2 regions of the Shewanella sp. ALD9 genome follow, and region 2 is predicted to be linked to the other one. Evidence: predicted binding sites of a transcription regulator. Region 2 holds the regulator's gene; the other holds the start of a gene.
The links. The regulator ArgR, encoded in region 2, controls arginine synthesis, uptake and breakdown. The targets are predictions, from matches to a motif close to ANTGAATANNTATTCANT.
Positions count from the first base shown of each region.

Region 1 (7,576 bases), on a different contig from region 2:
CAGGGCTCACCAACGCAATAGCCATTAATTGTGCCCGCTTCCAGTGTCGAGGGCATTTGTGGGGGCGGAGTTACCGACAGCAAAGCTTGTGCATCAATCTGCCCTGATGTATCTCCTTTATGAGGTGCGTAAAACCCAGGATGAATCCCACCAGCGGCTAACCAGTAACGCAATTCATAGTTATGTGTAGAAACCGGAAACACCATACCCATATTAAATGGCTTACCAGCCGCTTTAAATTCTTCAACTACGGGCTTTAGTGCATCAGCTTTAATGGGATGAACGGGAAAACCGTCTGCCTGTTTAGCAATGTGCGGCTTCATTTTGGCCCAAACGTCGTTTGATACCGTAATTGCGTTACCATTTAAATCCATCGAAAATGGGGTAATAATGTGCGCTTTAGTACCGTAACCAATTGTTGCAGCAATAGGTTGACCCGCTAACATGTGGGCCCCATCTAATCGACCATCAATCACACCATCGAGTAACACTTTCCAATTTGCCTGCGCTTCAATCGTGACGTATAAACCTTCTTCTTCGAAATAACCTTTTTCATAAGCAACCGCAATAGGTGCCATATCAGTTAATTTGATAAAACCAAACCTGAGCTCTTCTTTTTCAGGAAAGCCCACTTCGGCACTTACAGTGTTGATACACAAACTTGCCCCAATACTGACCCCCAGCAATAAAGACTTAATCTGCTGAGTTAACGATATTTTCCAGTTCATATTATTTCCCCGTGATGAAAATTGACAATAAAAAAAGGCGCTTCGGATATCCATTTAGGAATATCTCGATAGCGCCTTTGCTAAAATTGAATTTATTAAATATTATTTATCAGTCAGTTAGTTGTAAAATTGATAACCTGTACTGTCTAAAAAGACTGGATATGGCTCATCAAATATCCAACCTTTGCTATCCATTTTTCATGCCAAAACATTAACAGGTTGATTTTGAATAACTTTAATTTTAACAATTAAATAACGTAATGCTACTACAGTGCAATAAAACAGTTTAAGTGCACCAATATGCATCAAAAGAGGTATAAGTAATTTTGTACCAGTAGATAAAAACAAAAAAGCCAACGCAAAGGCATTGGCTTTTGAATCATCTGGTAAGTTTTAGCCTAGTACTGCCAGCAAAACACCTGCAGCAACAGCACTGCCTAGCACACCTGCTACGTTAGGTCCCATAGCATGCATGAGTAAGAAGTTTTGGTTGTTAGCCTCTAAACCTACCTTATTCACTACTCGTGCAGCCATTGGCACAGCAGAAACGCCTGCTGCACCGATAAGTGGGTTAATTTTTCCGCCAGAGAGCTTACTCATTAATTTAGCCATCAATACCCCAGAAGCAGTACCAATACTAAACGCAACCGCGCCAAGGATTAAAATACCTAGCGTTTCGATACGCAGAAATTGATCTGCTGATAGCTTAGACCCAACAGCAAGACCTAAAAAGATAGTCACTATGTTGATTAACTCGTTTTGCGCCGTTTTCGATAAACGATCCACTACGCCCGATTCGCGCATTAAATTGCCCAAACAGAACATGCCAATTAATGGGGTTGCTGCAGGTAAAAATAAAATGGTTAACCCTAGCACCATCAGTGGAAAGATAATCTTCTCTTTCTTACTGACTTCACGCAATTGTTCCATTTTAATTTCACGTTCGGCTTTAGTGGTTAGCAGTTTCATGATCGGCGGCTGAATTAATGGCACTAACGCCATGTATGAGTATGCAGCAACAGCAATAGCACCTAACAATTCAGGCGCTAGTTTAGACGCTAAGAAAATTGCCGTTGGACCATCTGCTCCACCAATAATGGCAATAGCTGCAGCATCTTGCATACTAAACTCAAACCCAGGCACCCAATTTAAGGCAATAGCACCAAGTAAAGTGGCAAAAATCCCAAATTGCGCCGCTGCCCCTAACAATAGTGTTTTAGGGTTAGCAATTAGCGCACCAAAATCAGTTAATGCACCCACCCCCATGAAGATGAGCAATGGGAATACCCCAGTCTCAATCCCGACATGGTAAGCGTAATACAGTAAGCCACCTTCATCGGTAAAACCTGCATTAGGAATGTTGGCTAATATGGCGCCAAATCCGATAGGTAATAACAATAACGGTTCAAATCCTTTAATTATCGCTAGAAATAACAATAAACAACCAACAGCCATCATTAGCAGTTGGCCACCAGTAAAGTTAGCGACACCCGTTTCAGCCCAAAAAGCCAATAATCCTTCCATTTCGACCTCTTATGCTAATGACAACAATGTTGAACCTACAGTTACACTGTCACCCTGCTTAACCGCTAACTGAGTTACAACACCATCTTGTTGAGCACGAATTTCGGTTTCCATTTTCATCGCCTCCAGGATAATGATCACTTCACCGGTTTTAACCGCTTGACCATTACTGACTAACACTTTGAAAATATTTCCCGATAACGGCGCGGCCATGGTGCACTTAATCTCACCCGTAGGCGCTGAGGCGACCGTTGCAGACGCTGCCGTAATAGGTGCAGCTGATGCTGGCGCGATGTGACCAATCTCACCACCTTCACTCACTTCGACCACAAAATGTTGACCATCGACATCGACGGTATAGGTTTGTGGGCCTTTATCGGCTTTCACTTGTAAATCATCTGCACTTGGGACAGGTTCAAACGCATCCGGATTGCCGCGATTTTTAAGAAACTTAAGACCAATTTGATTGAACAACGCATAAGTCATTACATCGTCATCTGATTCTGCAGCTAAACTAAAGCCCTGCTCTTTGGCGGCTTCGGCAAGCTCGACACGTAACTTATCCAATTCTGGTGCAATTAAATCGGCTGGGCGACACGTAATTGGCTGTTCGCCTTTTAGCACTCTGGCTTGTAGTTCTGCATTAACTGGCGCTGGTGTCGCACCATATTCGCCTTTTAGTACACCTTCGGTCTCTTTGGTCATCGACTTGTAACGCTCACCCATCAGCACATTGATCACCGACTGTGAGCCAACAATTTGCGATGTTGGGGTAACGAGAGGCAAGAAACCAAGATCTTCACGTACCCGCGGGATCTCTTCAAGCACGGCATCCATTTTGTCTGCTGCGCCCTGCTCTTTTAATTGATTTTCCATATTGGTTAGCATGCCGCCAGGTACTTGAGCACGTAAAATACGTGAATCAATGCCTTTTAGTGCACCTTCAAAACGGACGTATTTTTTACGCACTTCACGAAAATAGGCTGCTATCTCTTCTAGCAACACCATATCGTAACCGGTTGCCCTGTCGGTATCTTCAACCATTGCCACTAACGTTTCGGTAGCGCTGTGGCCGTAGGTTTGGCTCATTGAAGATATTGCGGTATCAAGCACATCAACGCCCGCTTCAATCGCTTTTTGATATGTAGCGCTGCTTAGGCCCGTTGTAGCATGACAATGCATCGACACCATTAAGTCCGTTTGTGATTTTAAGCGGCTAATGAGGTCATAAGCTTGCATTGGCTTAAGTAAACCCGCCATATCTTTAATACATAAAGAATCTGCGCCCATGTCTTCTAGGCGTTTAGCCATATCAACCCAAGTATCAATGTTGTGAACAGGGCTAGTGGTAAATGAAATGGTGCCTTGGGCATGGCCGCCCACGTTTTTAACCGCTTTAACCGCGGTTTCAAGATTACGGACATCATTCATTGCGTCGAAGATACGAAATACATCAACGCCATTGGTATGAGCTCGTTCTACAAAACGCGTAACGACATCGTCGGCATAATGTCGATAACCTAATAAATTTTGGCCTCGAAGCAACATTTGTTGCGGGGTATTAGGCATGGATTTTTTCAATTCGCGAATACGATCCCATGGATCTTCGCCTAAATAACGAATGCATGAATCAAAAGTTGCGCCGCCCCAAGACTCTAGTGACCAGAAGCCTACTTTATCTAATAACGGTGCTATAGGTAACATATCGTCAATACGTAAACGTGTTGCCAATAATGATTGATGTGCGTCACGCAGGACGACATCGGTTAATGCTAATGGCTTGCTCATAATGACTCCAAATTTATTTCGCGCGGTATTGATGTATCGCAGAGGTAATAGCGGCAACCAGCTTAGGGTCTAAGACGGTATGTTTAGGCACATTAGCACTTACCGTTGCTAGCGTAGGAACCTCTACTGGGGCCGGAAAAAGCTTGGCAACAATGCCAATACCGATGATTAAGATACTCAAAAAAATAAATACTAAACCCATGCCCATTACCATAATGCCTAGCGCATCGGATAACTGCTCAGATATCGATGTCATGTGTCCTCACTTTATCTGTTAAACATCAAACCAATACGTTGACTATTCTGTACCGTCCCTCAATGTGCTATCACGGTGCAATGTCACAAAACGTGCACCAAGACAACAACATCCTTAACGACTACAGACATAACTTGACTACTCAAGAAGCATAAATATTCAAACTCAACGCTTATTCAATGAAGGTGTATTTCATGGTAAAAACCGCAAACTGAGTTTGTAAACCTAAAATCCTGTCACAAAATATAAACAATTTACACCAACAATGCTATCTTTTTGTAAATTGGTCTTACCAAAATAGAGAGAACCAATTAAACAAAATCAATAAAATACAAAAAAAATGATAATAACCTGATGAATCATCAATAAAATCACTATATTCACTTTAAAATTAACAAATTCATAATTCAATGATAAAAATCACTCACACTTTATTGGTTTAACAAATTGATGAAATAGATGATTAAACATGACATGAGTAATAAGTGAATAAAGATGTGAAAATCAAATTTTATGAGATAAAGCGGCTGCAGTAAGATGAGAAAGACAATGAAAAGTAAGCAAAAAAAAAGCCCTGCATTGATGCAGGGCCTTTTTATTATGGTGCGCGTGGGAGGAGTCGAACCTCCGACCGCCTGGTTCGTAGCCAGGTACTCTATCCAGCTGAGCTACACGCGCAAAATCGGTAAAACAAGCCATTCATAAATAATGCTATCGTCTGCACTTCATGTGCGTGACGTTATTTAATGAATGGCGGAGAAGGAGGGATTCGAACCCTCGATGGGATTTAAAGCCCATACTCCCTTAGCAGGGGAGCGCCTTCGGCCACTCGGCCACCTCTCCGCAATATATGGTGCGCGTGGGAGGAGTCGAACCTCCGACCGCCTGGTTCGTAGCCAGGTACTCTATCCAGCTGAGCTACACGCGCATAAATTGGGTTTTTAGTGAAACATGAAATGGTGCGCGTGGGAGGAGTCGAACCTCCGACCGCCTGGTTCGTAGCCAGGTACTCTATCCAGCTGAGCTACACGCGCATTCATGTTTAACACTTTAATAGATAATGGTGCGGATGGGAGGAGTCGAACCTCCGACCGCCTGGTTCGTAGCCAGGTACTCTATCCAGCTGAGCTACATCCGCATCGTATATCTATTGTAAGAAATGGCGGAGAAGGAGGGATTCGAACCCTCGATGGGATTTAAAGCCCATACTCCCTTAGCAGGGGAGCGCCTTCGGCCACTCGGCCACCTCTCCGTTTCTTGGCGCACATATTACTGTTTGATGAAAATAAGTCAAACCCTTTTTAGGAAACCTAACTTCATTTGGAGTGTTTTTAAGCACATTGGAGATAATAGACTCAAATCTTGATGAAAACAGTCGTTTTTTGATGAATATTCTTTTTAATTTACAGACATAATCTCATTAAACCTCTGTTCGTCCGACAAGCGTTTTAAGGTTTTTAACCAAAGATATAATTAAACACATCGTTGATTTAAACAACCTAGCCTAGTCATTGGGTGATTTATACTCACTATTACAATTCAACATCATATTAACCAATATCGACAATAGCCGCATAATGCCATTTAGGAAGGTTAATTTGCTATAGCTTGCACGAGATTACGATGGGATTTGTATTGATCAACGATTCCCATTACAACGCTATAATCAAGATGAATTAAGCACATTTAAATAATGACTCGTTAAAAAAAATGGTTTGATACCAATTGTTAGCTACAAATAGCATCCAGTGATAATTCAACACGAGTAAAATAAATACGTTAGTCGGATGGTAAATAAATGACGACTCATTTATAGATGCGTTTAACAAACTGAATCAGTGTGTTAAAAAGTGCTTTGTGAGAGCCTCATTCATTCCACTTCAGTCTTGTATCAACTTAAGGGGAAATTGTCCTGCTCACACCAACAACCTTAAATTGGAGCTGTGAGGTACTCTACGCTAGAGCTAATGTAACCTCAACGCAGAATAACAGATGGGTAAATTGATAAACGTAGAATGTTTACTGGTCACTCATATTTAAATTGACTCGTTATTATTTGAATTTGGTTCTAAATTTAGCTCTGCATTTGGGTTAACCCAGCGAAATGACACGTAACTAGCGGGTCTTTTAATTGAAGCAATCGCATAAACAAAGGACAGTTTGATGACAGTGAAAATTCCGAGCAGAGGTTAACGAATAAGGGCTGATTAAACTAAAGCGGTAATGCCACTGCAATACAAAAACAAAAACAAAAACAAAAAAGCCAGCAAATGCTGGCTTTAATGATATCGACATCATCTGTCGAAATTAGTAATTACCACCTTCAGAAGGGGTACCTGACTTCTCAGACTGAATACGTTGGTAGATCTCTTCACGGTGAACAGATACTTCTTTAGGTGCGTTAACACCAATACGTACCTGATTACCTTTAACACCTAACACAGTAACGGTGACTTCATCACCAATCATTAATGTTTCGCCTACTCGACGAGTCAAAATTAGCATTCGATTGCTCCTTTAAGTTCAATCTGCATAACACGCTTTGTCCGTAATATGCGCTCATTATAAGGTCTGCTTTACATAAAATCATAGTATCAATTGGTGAATACATCAGTTTATAAAGCAAATTCTCTTAGGAAATCATAAAACTTGACGATTAGTCGTCTTTTAAAAACGAGATCAACCGTAAATTATTCATATTCACGATATAAGACTCCGTTACTAAACAATCCAATACGGCAAACCAATAACAAAAACGATAGGAATTGAAAACCAATACAACATTAGAGTACTACATATAAGTACAATAATAAGCATTGCCCAACGCTAGCAACCCTTTTAAACGCTTTTACTGTTAGCAAGTTAGTTCACTATGCCAAATCTATTCATAGCACTCAAGTCATAAAGTCGCATATCTTAGACTTTATGACTCAATTGCCAAAAAAACGCTAATCTACAGATTTTATTAACTTAAACGTTCGTTTACCCAGGGCTCTACAAGGGCTAATGCTGCGGCTAGATTCTCAGGTTGAGTACCGCCAGCTTGTGCCATATCAGGACGACCACCGCCCTTACCGCCAACATGCTGTGCAACCATTGCGACTAACTCACCCGCTTTGACCTTCTTGGTTAAATCGTTGCTGACTCCAGCAATTAAATTAACTTTACCGTCTTTAGCAGTACCTAGCACAATAATCGCAGACTTTAGCTTTTGCTTCAGCTCATCCTGTAAACCACGTAGTGAACCTGGGTCAATACCATCAAGTTGTTTAACTAAAAG
Region 1 covers NZ_PJCD01000002.1:166,839-174,414, forward strand. Annotated here, with positions in the region: gene CXF88_RS04240 (CmpA/NrtA family ABC transporter substrate-binding protein) at 1-728, opposite strand, end outside; gene CXF88_RS04245 (sodium ion-translocating decarboxylase subunit beta) at 1,122-2,252, opposite strand; gene oadA (sodium-extruding oxaloacetate decarboxylase subunit alpha) at 2,262-4,040, opposite strand; gene CXF88_RS04255 (OadG family transporter subunit) at 4,054-4,296, opposite strand; tRNA gene CXF88_RS04260 (tRNA-Arg) at 4,898-4,974, opposite strand; tRNA gene CXF88_RS04265 (tRNA-Ser) at 5,048-5,139, opposite strand; tRNA gene CXF88_RS04270 (tRNA-Arg) at 5,148-5,224, opposite strand; tRNA gene CXF88_RS04275 (tRNA-Arg) at 5,254-5,330, opposite strand; tRNA gene CXF88_RS04280 (tRNA-Arg) at 5,358-5,434, opposite strand; tRNA gene CXF88_RS04285 (tRNA-Ser) at 5,457-5,548, opposite strand; gene csrA (carbon storage regulator CsrA) at 6,604-6,801, opposite strand; gene alaS (alanine--tRNA ligase) at 7,262-7,576, opposite strand, start outside.
Region 1: CXF88_RS04255 (OadG family transporter subunit) is a predicted target of ArgR. The motif match lies at 4,443-4,460, and genes of this name have one in related genera.

Region 2 (7,576 bases):
TATCATTGGCAATGCAATGATTTGATCTAAACATTTAATCTCAACATTTAATCTCAACAATGGCTCAGATTATGTATCAACCCACTTGGCTAAACACAAAGATAACAGCAAACCACCAGCCATCAACGGCAACTAACCCCTGTGCGATAAACAGCCCTGTTACTAACATTCCAGCCATTAACTTGCCAGCCATTAAACAGTGGTCTGCAATCAAGTTATTCTATCGTCAACATATGCCTTATGCTCGATTAGCTCAGAAAGAGTCTGTGGCTGTCATTCATCATCTAAGCCCACCAGCTACTGATGAAGTTGATATAAGCCAGCAAAAAATAATCGCTGCGGTAAGAGTTAAATCTATTGGCCAATATCAATTAATCAATGGATTATTGGTTCACCCTGACTACCGTGGACAACAGCTTTCAACTCAGTTATTGAAATTTATCGCGCCCAAATTAACCGCTAAAAATTGCTTCTTGTTTGCTCATCCGTGGTTAATTGGCTTATATCAACAGCAGCACTTTATCGTTATAGATCAAAATGTCGTGATAGGTCAAAATGATTTATCAGCGATACCAGCAGACATCACTCAGTTGTATCGTCGCTATCACAGTGAACAACGACCACTAGTGTTGATGCAGCTCAATGATCCCGATAAATAATCTAGATTAATAATCTAACTCAATAAGCTCAATGAGCCAAACTCAGACAAAATCTAGATCGTATTAAAGCCTCTCAAGGCTATTGCACAACAATAAATTTAGCCCAAATAGACTTAAGCGTAATCAAACTAAGTCAGCATAAGTACAAGGTGATCGAACTCGTTAACAATGATCGAAATGTGAACTTTCAATACACATAAACGACACTTGTTGCATTGTCATTACGGGCACTACTTTGACACTGATAGACGCTAAGTTAATCCGCTCGACATCGGTAAATAGCGCAATCGCTGCTTGATAATTATTGGTTACGCCACAAAATAGCCACATGTCTTGCCAGCGCACAAAATACCCCGATTGCTGCAATTGCGGATCATCTGGATTTTGTAAATCGGCTTCGACACACTCATACAACTCTGTCGCATCAGTCAACACCGCGGCTATTAGCTTCATATTGTCAAATGCAGATAACCTTAAATCCAAATAGGGTGAAAAGAGTGCTTCAAAGTTAGTACTCATAATATTCCTCATAAATAACCACTTTATCAACACCCCTTAGTATAACGATCACGTAATATTAGCTGTGGCCAGTAAACAATAATCACGTTGTTCAAAACGAAATTGATCAATCTCTGTCATTGCGGCTTTTTGTTGATGTGCTGCCAACGAACGCGCATTGTCAGCGGCAACATACGTCACCATAAATGGAAAGGTATCTGCCACTTGTTTTTTTAATTCGGTAACCAGCGCCGAAAAAACTCCCTGGCCGCGTTTTGATTCTTGTATCCAAACGGGTCCATATTGGCACGTGTTAGTCGTCGATAAAGCTTGTCCATTTAAATCGGCAAACTTAAGTTTTTGAATAATATGTCGGTACAATGGTTGCGAGGAAAAAAATGACCATTTTGCCGCCATCACATATCCAATGATCACCCCTTGCTCTTCAGCTACGATAAACCAATGTTGATTTATCAACTGGCTCACCTCTGCTTTGGTAAATGAATGAGCATGAAGTTGGCTATTTGAACCTACCAACTCATCATCAACATGGGCTCGTTCTAACTGCACAATAGCAGCAACATCGGTTAATAACGCCTTACGGATAATAAATGACAATGATTATTCCTTTGACCCTGAATTGGGAGATTGTTTCTTAGCCCATTCTATCACTAGCGCAACGGGCAGCGGAGACATAATTAGTGTTCCCACGCCAATGAGTGAAGCAATGACCAACATCCCACTGACTTGTTGACCGATATCACTTTGCCAATATAAGCCGACACCCACCAACAACATGATTAAACCGACGAAATGTAACACTTTAACTAATTTGATCATTTGCGACTCTTTAATACGTTAAATAATGTTCATTAATCCAAAACATTACAATTATTTACGCTCTTATTCACACTCAAGTAGTAGAATAACGGCAATTTTTTGGTATATGGAAATCTCTCAACATGATAAAGCATATTCTCGGCGCCACTGTTATATTTTTAGGCCTTAGTGCTTGTCAAAGCCACACTCAAATTGTCTCAAATGAACAATTAATTGGTACTTGGCATGTAGAAGTCGTCCTCGACACTCCTACCATTAATAATAGCCCAGCAAATTTAGTTTTTGCTCCAAACGGTGAACTGACAGGTAATAATAGCTGTAATCAATTTTTTGGTCGTTACGCCCAACAAGGTCACTTGCTTCAACTTGCACCATCAGGTTCGACTATGAAAGCCTGTATCGATAGTTTAATCACCCAAGAAGCTGAACTGATGCAAGCGATTTCATTGGTAGAACAAGTTGATTTCTCTAAAGGAAAACTCAATCTATTGTCTATAAATGGTGATACGCTATTGGTACTGACAAAACAATCGTTACCCTTATCCTAAAGCCTATGGTTTAAATGAGTCGCCGGATTAGTTATTAGTGTCAGTTTAAAGTTCCATTAAAAAATGAATTTTTATTCAATAAATCTGATTCTTTCTTGACTTAATAAGTCAATCTATTCAAAATGTGCTAGATTTTTGAATAACAACTATAAGATGAATTATCACTATGCCAGCGACAAGAAATCAGGATGAGCTCGTACGCACTTTTAAAGCGATTCTCAAAGAAGAACGTTTTGGAAGCCAAAGCGAGATTGTTAATGCGCTTCAAGCCGAAGGATTCGGTAATATTAATCAATCTAAAGTATCACGTATGCTCAGCAAATTTGGTGCTGTACGCACTCGCAACGCTAAGCAAGAGATGGTGTATTGCCTCCCTGCCGAGCTAGGCGTACCTACTGCGGGTAGCCCAGTTAAAAATTTGGTATTGGATGTCGATCATAACCAAGCCATGATCGTGGTAAGAACTAGCCCTGGTGCTGCGCAATTAATCGCCCGTTTGCTCGATTCAATAGGCAAACCAGAAGGGATATTAGGTACTATTGCCGGTGATGATACTATTTTCATCTGTCCAGCAAGTATTAAAACCATTGATGAGACATTAGAAACGGTTAGATCTTTATTCAACTATAGTGAATAAAAAACCATTTCAATAAAAAAGCAATGCCATGGCATTGCTTTTTTATTACCTAAAACTGGCGTTTACGCATCATCAAATTGAGTTAAAAAATCCAATGATGGCACAAAGAAAGACGACCCAGTCAGCGCTTTAGTAAACAACATCAAATGATCATGATTCCCGTGACCATCACCGTGCACCATACTGCGGAGCATTTGTTCGAAGTGATCCGGTGTACGACATACTGAAATAAACATCAATCCTTGTTCTCTAATCGAACCATATGGCATGCTTTGACGTAAAATTTCTAATGCGTTACCGTGTGGATCTTTTAAGTTAACTCGTTTTGTGTGGCTGGTTAATGGCTTATCTTCTGATTCATACTCAATATCATCAACTTTGGTACGACCAAAAATATCTTCTTGTTTTTTAAGCGGTAAACGATGCCACTTACTTAAGTTATGCATGTATTTTTGAACATGAACATAACTACCAGAGACAAATTCTTGATCTTCATCACCGACAAGTGCAACTTGTTGACGATGGCGTCCTTTAGGGTTTTCAGTACCATCAACAAAACCAGTTAAGTCACGACTGTCCATAAAGCGAAAGCCACGTTCCTCATCGACTAACTCGACCAAATCTTCAAACATTTGGTTAATTTCATTGGCGACAAGATGCAAAATATCATAGCGATCACAACGGATATGAATAAACAGATCATATTCCATTGCAGGTGCATCACGGTTACCTTCACTCATGGCCGGAAAAGGTTTTAATAATGCAGGGCGAGATTCTGGATAAAAGGTATCCCAAAAATTAGCCCCAATACCCACAAAGCCATTAAAAGCACTGTCGGCATATTGATCCGTGAGTTCATAAATATACTGCGCTACATTAGCAATAGATGGGCGTAACTGATCTTCAACACCATCGTTGGCATTAAACATCAAGTACACACTGTGTAAATTCCCTTCTGCGCAAATTCCTAACTGTTCACGAGGCATAACTTGGTTACCCATATTAACTTCATCCATCTTAATACTAAATGTCGGCCTAAACGGTGATAATTTAACGTTTTGATGTTATTCGACGGCGATTAACATCTCTTACCAGTTAAGCTAATCATTAGATTAACTTAATCAAATTTAAATTACTTGAAGTGTACTCACATTTAGCCCGTTTGTAATACATATTGTATTCATATTCGTGCAGATAACAGCTTGATCATTCATTACAATTGTTAACGAACTCACTAGAGTTAAGGGCCAAAAAGTAAGCCCTAAATCAGATATTTAGCCTATGTCATCGTAAAATTAGCCATTATTTTGCAAGCATGAGGTAAGTATCTTATTGCTGGGGTGTTTAAAGCAGCGTTATTACAAGTTAATAACGTACTGTTAGCAACACTTTTAGCAAACAAAGGGTAATTTGATAACCACTTTCCCCGAACTAAGGTTCACTACAGGCTGGACAATTAAAATTACAGCATTGATAGTTAATTAAAAATCACCAGTGGATGCGCTGTAATATTTATGTCCACTCGTTGACCGGGCATTAACGTCGTTGATTGGCTACTGACGTCCAAAATATCATCGCCAATTTGGACCTGATAATGACATACCGTACCAAGGAAATGCCTTTCGACAATGCATCCTCGGCCATTGATACAAGGATGTAACTCAATTTGCTGTGGTCTCAATAATAATTGCCCTTGGCTGCCAACAGGTAAAGACAATGCTTCTGTGCTGCTAAGATCGCCCAAAGAATAGTGCACTTGATGGCTGGAGGTGACCGTAACAGGTAAATAATTACCTGCGCCTAAAAAGTCGGCAACGTAGCGATCAGTTGGTGCACTGTATAAGGTTTCGGCTTTACCATGCTGAATAATGGCGCCATCCTTAAATAAAGCCAGTTTATCTGCAAACACAAATGCTTCATCTTTACTGTGAGTCACAAACACGGCACTGACATTACGTTGTTTCAATATGGCGCGAATTTCTAACATCATATCGTTACGAACTTGCGCATCGATATTGGAAAAAGGTTCATCTAGCAATAATAATTCTGGTTGATATGCCAATGCACGTGCAATCGACACTCGTTGCTGTTGACCGCCTGATAATTCATGCGGGTAACGCGATGCCAACCCGGTTAATTTAACCAACTCGAGCATTTCTTCTAATCGAGCTAACCGCGCAGTACGATTGAGTTCGTTAACCCCAAATAAGATATTGTCTGCCACGGTTAAGTGCGGAAATAAGGCATAGTCTTGAAAAATCATTCCCACACCACGTTGCTCGCTCGCAACAAACACACCATCACCACTCAGCGTTTGCCCATTGATGCTGATGCAACCTTTGCTAATGGCTTGTAAGCCCGCAATCGCGCGCAGCAGTGTTGTCTTGCCGCAGCCACTGGGGCCTAATAATGCGACAATTTCACCTTGCGCCAAGGTAAGATCTAAATGGCGCAACACCACTTGACCGTGATAATCGCTGCAAACATTTTCAATGGTTAAGGTTGACATAATTAGCCTTGTTGCTCCATAGAGCGATTAAGATAAATCAAGGGTACAAGCCCAACTAACACAATCACAATAGCGGCCAATGCGCCATGTTCTAGTTTTTCATCTGAGACAAATTGGAAAACATAAGTCGCCAAGTTTTCAAATCCTATAGGACGCAATAATAACGCTGCGGGTAATTCTTTCATGCTTTCAATAAACACTAACAAAGCACCGGCAAAAATCCCTTTGCGTAATAAAGGCAAATGTACTCGCCATAGTAGCTGAGTAGGCGTTCGTCCTAAGGTAATACACGCCATGTCTAAAGAAGGGGAAATACGTTTATAACTGTTTTCTAAACTGCCGATGGATATAGCAATAAAACGAACACAAAAAGCAAAAATCAGTGCAAACACGCTGCCAGTCAGCAATAAACCTGGGCCTTGGGCGCCAAACCAATCGTAAATATCGTTAATCGCAAAGTCGATAAACGTCAGAGGTACTAATACACCAATCGCCAACACCGTTCCCGGTAAAGCATAACCAGTACTGCTCAATCTTGCGGGAAGCTGATCACTTTGTCGCGGACTCACACGGCGTACAAACATTAATATCAATGATAGGACTACGCACACACCACTGACAATAGCGGCAATATATAAACTGTTTAGGCTATACTGCCAAAATCGAACATCCCAACTTTCATTGAAATAATCGAGAGCATATCCACACAACACAATGAAAGGTAATAAAAAGGCTGTAAATAACAAAACAGCGCAATAGCCTAATGCGACCCAAGCCATTTTTGGTGACAACACATATCTGTCAGCTTCATTAAGAGAAGATTGTTTTTGAAATAATTGTTGTTTCCGCCGGGCAAAACGCTCAACCCCAATCATAGAAAATACCACTAACAGCATAATGGCTGACAGCTTTGCTGCCGCGGTTAAACTGCCATAGCCGAGCCACGTGTCGTAAACTGCTGTGGTTAATGTCGGTACAGCAAAATAACTCACGGTGGCAAAGTCTGCTGCGGTTTCCATTGCCACAAGTGCAACGCCGACAGCCAAAGCGGGTCTTGCCATTGGCAGCGCAAGACGCCAAAAACTGCGCCACGGACTACATCCCATGACACGCGATGCATATAACAAACTGGAAGACTGCTCCATAAACGCAGTACGCGCTAATAAATAAATATAAGGAAACAATACTAACGATAATATTATCGCTGCTCCGCCAAGACTGCGTATCGCGGGAAAGTAATAGTCGTGGGGAGATTGCCAGTCAAACCAAGCCCTCAATACACGTTGCACCGGACCTGCATAATCAAGCATGTCGGTATAAACATAAGCCACAATGTAGGCTGGCATCGCTAACGGGAGAAGGAGTAGCCATTGAAAGTAACGGCGAAAGGGAAAGTCACAACGGGCAATTAACCAAGCAGCAGGAATCGCTAAAAGTAGGCTTCCGAGTCCAACCAACAACATAAGCAATAAACTATTGACTATGTATGTCGGTAGCACTGTATTGAATAAATGGCTAAATACAGCTTGATCAGGAAGAGTGGACTGCACAATTAAGGCAATCAGTGGCAAGATTAATATTGCCGTAATAAAATAACCAGCAAGCGACCAGCTTCTGGTTAAACCTAAAATCATAAATAATACCGAGTTAACTTAGCGCACCATCAATAAATCTATCAATCTATCAATCTATCAATCTATCAATCTATCAATCTATCAATCATATCGATAATGCGCTGATAATGTTTAAACAAGCTTCAATTAAAGATCAAATTTCACTTCATCAAGCAGTTTTACAGCGTCTTGATGGTATTCAGCCAACTTATAGATAGGCAAACTATCGGCTTTAAAATCACCCCATGACGCCACTAATTCAGACGGTTCGA
Region 2 covers NZ_PJCD01000001.1:706,331-713,906, reverse strand. Annotated here, with positions in the region: gene CXF88_RS03325 (GNAT family N-acetyltransferase) at 72-659, shown strand; gene CXF88_RS03320 (hypothetical protein) at 822-1,178, opposite strand; gene CXF88_RS03315 (GNAT family N-acetyltransferase) at 1,227-1,775, opposite strand; gene CXF88_RS03310 (hypothetical protein) at 1,779-1,997, opposite strand; gene CXF88_RS03305 (META domain-containing protein) at 2,120-2,545, shown strand; gene argR (transcriptional regulator ArgR) at 2,712-3,182, shown strand; gene CXF88_RS03295 (Dyp-type peroxidase) at 3,245-4,183, opposite strand; gene CXF88_RS03290 (ABC transporter ATP-binding protein) at 4,660-5,694, opposite strand; gene CXF88_RS03285 (iron ABC transporter permease) at 5,694-7,325, opposite strand; gene CXF88_RS03280 (Fe(3+) ABC transporter substrate-binding protein) at 7,452-7,576, opposite strand, start outside.